Glaciimonas sp. CA11.2: one gene and its partner. Each later gene encodes a partner of the first gene's protein in a complex. Links are inferred from orthologs where the notes say so. Each region holds a gene or a part of one and is shown in the gene's direction. Other genes may lie near its edges. The genes, in order: RGU75_RS05060 and RGU75_RS00540.

The links.
Region 2: the proteins of RGU75_RS05060 (region 1) and RGU75_RS00540 are in contact, whole or in part, in a cryo-EM structure (PDB 9DDO), measured with the Escherichia coli proteins. The link is inferred for Glaciimonas sp. CA11.2 from one-to-one orthologs.

What each region holds. Positions count from the first base shown.
Region 1 is NZ_JAVIWL010000001.1:1,184,026-1,187,176, forward strand. The notes cover bases 24-2,842. They hold RGU75_RS05060 (biopolymer transporter ExbD), read left to right. Parts: upstream 24-1,126; coding sequence 1,127-1,558; downstream 1,559-2,842. Other genes in these bases: dapB (4-hydroxy-tetrahydrodipicolinate reductase), read left to right, coding at 24-56; RGU75_RS05055 (MotA/TolQ/ExbB proton channel family protein), read left to right, coding at 380-1,072; leuS (leucine--tRNA ligase), read left to right, coding at 1,751-2,842. Outside these bases: more of dapB, read left to right, coding at 1-23; more of leuS, read left to right, coding at 2,843-3,151. UniProt on the Escherichia coli protein: Involved in the TonB-dependent energy-dependent transport of various receptor-bound substrates.
Region 2 is NZ_JAVIWL010000001.1:132,555-135,783, reverse strand. What follows is about bases 245-3,141. They hold RGU75_RS00540 (TonB family protein), read left to right. Parts: upstream 245-1,313; coding sequence 1,314-1,970; downstream 1,971-3,141. Other genes in these bases: RGU75_RS00530 (biopolymer transporter ExbD), read left to right, coding at 2,977-3,141; RGU75_RS00535 (MotA/TolQ/ExbB proton channel family protein), read left to right, coding at 2,039-2,974; RGU75_RS00545 (TonB-dependent receptor), read left to right, coding at 245-1,107. Outside these bases: more of RGU75_RS00545, read left to right, coding at 1-244; more of RGU75_RS00530, read left to right, coding at 3,142-3,229. UniProt on the Escherichia coli protein: Interacts with outer membrane receptor proteins that carry out high-affinity binding and energy dependent uptake into the periplasmic space of specific substrates such as cobalamin, and various iron compounds (such as iron dicitrate, enterochelin, aerobactin, etc.).

The sequences.
Region 1 (3,151 bases):
TTAACGACAAAGCAACGGGTTTATATGATATGCAGGACGTTCTTGGGCTTCGCTGAGTAATTAGCAGAGTAATAAGCTGATTGTTACCATGATTTTTACGCAAATTCAGGGCCGGGCGATGTCAAAATACAAACAATGACTCGCCTATGGCATGGGAAGTGCGCAGCAGATAACACTAATTTGTTCATTAACCATGTTCGGCCTGCTTGTACTCGATTTTTACCCATACTTTGAGCGCTCCTCCTAGCTTCTCATGGCGAGTTTGATGTTGATGACTCAACCGACCTGGAGTTGCGCTCAAAATGTAATAAATTGTTGCCAACTAATGATCTTCACCTAAAGATCGTTATGCTGCCCCACCACCATCCGGATCAACAACATGAATGATAATCTCGGGTTCGCCCACTATTGGTCGCAAGGCGATGCTGTCTCTCACGGCGTAGCCTATTTGCTATTGCTGATGTCCGTGATTAGCTGGTACTACATTTTGTCCAAAGCCTTGAGTTCCTGGCGTATCCGGCGCAGCGCTTCATCGCTTGAAGGATTCTGGCAAGCACCGACACTAAATGATGCGATTGCCGTCATCAAACCGGTCGATACCGAAAATGTTTACGCACCTTTAGCCATACAAGCGGCCGACGCTGCAGGCATTCGGTCACCGATGACCAGCAAACCCGCCGCCTCGCTCAACGCCGGCACCGATCTTGGCGAACTGGTCACACGCACATTGCGACGAGAAATCAATCGCGTTTCGTCACGGCTGGAAAGCGGATTAACATTACTGGCATCAGTCGGTTCAACCGCCCCTTTCGTCGGTTTGTTTGGTACGGTCTGGGGTATTTATCATGCTTTGATGGCAGTCTCTGCATCGGGAACTGTGCAGATCGACAAAGTCGCAGGACCAGTTGGCGAAGCACTCATCATGACCGCACTTGGTTTGGTAGTTGCGATTCCCGCAGTACTAGCCTACAACGCGTTCACACGTGTTAATCGCGTTACACTGGCAGAGTTGGATGCGTTCGCGCATGATTTACATGCTTATTTGACGACTGGCAGTCGCGTTGGAAAATAATTTAGCCTCCTAATAGCCTTATACACTCATCACTAACTTCAGTCCGGAACCAGTATGTCATTCGGTGGATTTAACGACAATCAGCACTCAGCGCCAATGGCCGATATCAATATCACGCCCATGGTCGACGTCATGTTGGTGTTATTGGTGATTTTTATCATCACAGCACCACTATTCACGCATGCGGTCAAAGTCAACTTACCGACCGCCCAATCCGCTCCCGCTCCAGAAAAGCCAGAGACGGTATCGCTGTCAATTGACCGCGCGGGCAAAATGTTCTGGAATGACAAGCCCATCGCAGAACCAGAACTGACAACGCAATTAATCGCTGCCGCACAACGCCAACCCCAGCCGGAATTGCAGTTGCGGGCCGACAAAGACACCCGATATCAGGTGTTGGCGCAGGTTATGTCACTGGCACAAAATAACGGTTTGACAAAAATCGGCTTCGTAACCGACCCAAAAAGCGTCCCTGCAGCAAAATAACTCCCTATTGAAAGACGGTCACTTGGTGAAATACTAACCGCCTCGCTTTTGGCAAAAAGATCGTCTCATCGTTAACTTCCGTCGACTCCCACAATCCCACTATCGTATGAGAGCACCTGAACCAGTATAATCACCGGTTCAGGGATAATTCTCCTATGCTTTTTCACATTCACTTTTTTAGTCCATCACGCCATGCAAGAAAAATACAGCCCGACCGACGTCGAAAAATCGACGCAAGACCATTGGCGCGCTATTGATGCCTATAAAGTCGTCGAACACGCAAAAGACAAGAACGGTCTAGATAAGCAAAAGTTTTACGCCTGTTCGATGCTGCCGTATCCATCCGGCAAATTGCACATGGGTCATGTCCGCAATTACACCATCAACGATGTCATGTATCGCTACATGCGGATGAATAACTACAATGTGTTGATGCCAATGGGTTGGGATGCGTTTGGCATGCCTGCGGAAAACGCGGCGATGGCAAACAACGTACCACCGGCCCAGTGGACTTATAGCAACATTGACCACATGAAAACGCAGATGCAATCCATGGGACTCGCCATTGATTGGTCACGTGAAATGACGGCGTGCAAGCCAGAGTATTACAAATGGAACCAATGGATGTTCCTTAAGATGCTCGAAAAAGGCATCATCTACAAAAAAACCGGTACCGTGAACTGGGACCCGATCGACCAAACCGTGTTAGCCAACGAGCAAGTTATCAATGGTCGCGGCTGGCGTTCAGGTGCGCTGATTGAAAAGCGCGAAATTCCAATGTATTACGCCAAAATTACCGATTACGCCGAAGAATTGCTGGACCACACCGAAACCAAATTAACAGGCTGGCCAGAGCGCGTGCGCTTGATGCAAGCGAATTGGATAGGCAAATCAACCGGTGTGCGCTTTGCTTTTCCACATAAAATCGAAGAAGATGGCAAGCTCATTCAGGATGGCAAATTGTGGGTGTTTACCACTCGTGTCGATACCATCAAAGGCGTGACCTTTTGCGTGGTAGCGCCAGAACACGCATTGGCCACCTTCGCCGCAAAAACGAATCCCGAACTGGTTGAATTCATCGCCGAATGCAAAAAAGGCGGGGTTGCCGAAGCAGATATGGCGGTAATGGAAAAGAAAGGGATGCCAACCGGGCTTTACGTTACGCATCCGCTGACCGGCCAGCTGGTTGAAGTCTGGGTCGGCAATTATGTCCTGATTACTTACGGCGATGGTGCCGTGATGGGTGTTCCTGCACATGACGAGCGCGACTTTGCGTTCGCGCAAAAATACGTATTGCCGATTCGCCCGGTGATCGCCGTGGAAGGCAAAGTGTATTCCACCGAAACCTGGCACGACTGGTATGCAGACAAACAAAATGGTCGCTGCGTCGACTCCGGAAAATACGATGGCATGCACTTTCAGCAAGCTGTTGACGCCATCGCTGCCGATTTGTCCGCGCATGGTCTGGGTGAAAAGAAAATCACCTATCGCTTGCGTGATTGGGGCATCTCGCGTCAACGTTATTGGGGTACACCGATCCCAATCATCCATTGCGAAGATTGCGGCGACGTACCGGTACCAGAAAAAGATTTA
Region 2 (3,229 bases), 1.1 Mb from region 1 along the record:
CAGTCTTCTTCAGGTAGTCGTAATGTCAGCGCGGTGTTTACCGAATTCAATGTCCCTATCGTAAAGTCGCTGGAAGCACAGCTGGCCTTGCGTTACGACAAATACAGCGACGTCGGCAATACGTTGAATCCTAAGGTAGCGCTACGCTGGCAACCGGCTAAGCGCTTGATGTTCCGTACTTCGTATAGCACAGGTTTTCGTGCGCCTAGTCTGTATGAACTGAATGATCCAAACTCCAAAACTTATACCAGCAGCGTCTATGATGATCCGTCGTTATGCCCTAACGGAACAGCAGTGTCGGGCGGTATCAGCGCGCGTGATTGCGGTCAGCAGTTCTTCAGACAAGGTGGCGGTAACAAACAATTGCAACCAGAAAAATCCAACTCATTTACGTTGGGTACTGTGATGGAACCGTTGAAAGATGTGACGCTCTCGATTGATTATTGGAATATCAAAATCAAGAACCAGATATCGGTAGTGCCAGAGGGTGATATTTTTGGCGATCCAGTCAAATATGCCGCAGATTATGTGCGTAATCCTGATGGTTCACTCAATTACATCATCGATACCAACGTCAATCTTGGCAACGTCAAAACGCAAGGTATTGATCTGGGTCTTTCATGGCGTCTGCCGAAATCTGATTGGGGCAATTTTGGAATGGCGCTGGACGGTACTTACGTCAACCAATACGACTATCAGTCCGAAAAAGGTGGCGCGTATAAAAGCAATCTGGGCGTCTATGGCGGCGGTGTTGGTACGGCCGGTGGCGTGATATTCCGCTGGCGCCATACTGCGACACTCACCTGGAGCAAAGGTCCTTGGGGCGCAGTGGTGCAGCAATCTTTTGCGACTGGCTATCGGGATCAAAACGGCAGCTCCGTCGCGGAAGGTTTCAATCATCACGTTGGTTCGTACACCCGCTACAACCTGTCTGGAACCTACGCCGGGTTTAAAAACCTGACATTGACTGCCGGTATCAAAAATCTGTTCAATACCGACCCACCCGCCTCCAACGTGACCGATAACTTCCAGTACGGTTACGACGCACGTTATGGCGACGCAATCGGTCGGGCTTTCTTTGTGCGCGCGAACTATGCATTTAAGTAGCCGATTGTTTGGAATCCTCAATCGTTTTTTCGAGGATTTCTTAATGAGTCATTAGTGATTGGCTTGCGCCCGTTCCATAACGAGATGACCCCATTTGGTCTTGTCGTTGTGGAGCGGGCAATTGGTTACTTGCTGGCGTACTAATGTGCAGAATTGGTTGCAGAATTTTTCAGCAATTGAACAACGATGTAACGGAGGAAAGAGGTATGGATTTCACGCAGGATGGAAAAAAACCTTCCAGGAATGTAGTCGGCATCAGTGTGGTGGTTATTTTGCATGTGGCCCTTGTGTATGCACTTCTTACGGGCCTTGCACGTAAGGTTGTTGAAGTGATTCAACAACCGGTCGAAACCAAGATCGTGGAAGAGATCAAGCCACCAGCACCGCCACCACCAGCTAAACCAGTACCGCCACCACCAAAAACAGTCTCGCCACCACCACCGTTTGTACCGCCGCCTGAGGTGAAAGTGCAGCCCCAACCACAGGTGAACGTGATTGCAGCGGTCACCAATGTCAAACCATCCACGCCGGACTTGCCGACGTCAACCGCGCAACCATCTGCCGCAGCGACAGGTCCTGCAACGCCATCCCATACCAGCGCAAAAGTAGCGGGAAATTGCGAAAAACCAGCTTACCCAAGAGCGTCATTGCAAAATGAAGAAGAGGGCGTGGTTAACGTCAAACTGTCTATCGGTGCTGATGGCAATGTTCTTGATGCTGTAGTAGAAAAAAGCAGCGGCTTCAGAGATCTGGACCGGGCGACCATGAAAGCGTGGAGCCTTTGTCACTTTGTCCCCGCGATGGCCGATGGACAGGCAATCGCGTCTACGACAAGAATGCAGTATGTCTGGAAGCTGGAATAAGCAGTCTGAAGTAGTACACCTTTGTTCGTCTTTTCAGCAATCTCATTTATACAATTTGGAGTACTCGTATGTCTACACCTCGTAATCGCCTATCCGCATTTGTTGCCGTTGTCATGATCACTGCTGCGACACTCTCCGCTCCGCTGGCTGTGGCGCAGACATCGGCATCGGCTGGAACTTCAGCCATTACATCGGCAGCAGATTCCACTTCCACAGTAACTACTAATACCGCGGAGGTAGCGGCATCGGGCATCAGCGCCAACCCAATGCCACCGCCGCTTCCGGCCACGACGGAAACGGTCAGTAATCCATACGGACTTGATGCCTTATGGAAGGGCGGCGATTTTGTGGCACGCGGTACGCTGATTATTCTGGTCCTGATGTCGATGGGCAGTTGGTATATCATCATCACCAAGTTGATCGAGCAAGTGAAATTGATGGGTCAGGCTAAAGATGCGAAGAACAATTTCTGGAAAGCACCTAGCGTCGAAGTGGCGATTGCAGGTCTCAAGCCAGCCAGCGCCTATCATTTTATTGCCCAGACCGGCAGTACCTCGACCGAACACCACGATGGTGCATTGCTAGAGCAAATTGATCTCAATACCTGGATCACAATGTCGATCCAGCGTTCAGTCGAAAAGGTGCAAAGCCGTTTGCAAGATGGTCTGGCTTTTCTGGCGACAGTTGGTTCAACAGCACCGTTCGTTGGTCTGTTTGGTACGGTATGGGGGATTTACCATGCGTTGACCGCCATCGGTATCGCTGGTCAGGCATCGATTGATAAAGTTGCTGGACCGGTCGGTGAAGCGCTGATCATGACCGCCATCGGTTTGGCAGTCGCCGTTCCTGCTGTGCTGGGTTACAACTGGTTGGTACGTCGTAACAAAAGCGCGATGGAAGAGATTCGTTCGTTTAGCGCCGATCTGCACTCGGTCTTGTTGAGCGGTGTGATGTCGACGAGTTCTGCGGGTCAAATTGCTAGCATCAAGAAAAAGGTTGGCTAATCATGGGTATGTCACTCGGCTCTTCCGATGGGGACGAAGACGAAGTGATCGGCACGATTAACACGACGCCGCTGGTAGACGTTATGTTGGTGTTGCTGATCATTTTTCTGATAACGATTCCGGTCGTCACGCACACGATTCCGGTCAAGCTTCCGAGCGAAACTGATCAACCTTATGTCACCAAACCGGAGAATATCAATCTGGCGGTGAACAAGCATGGCGACATGTTCTGGAACGAGCAACTAGTGCCGAACA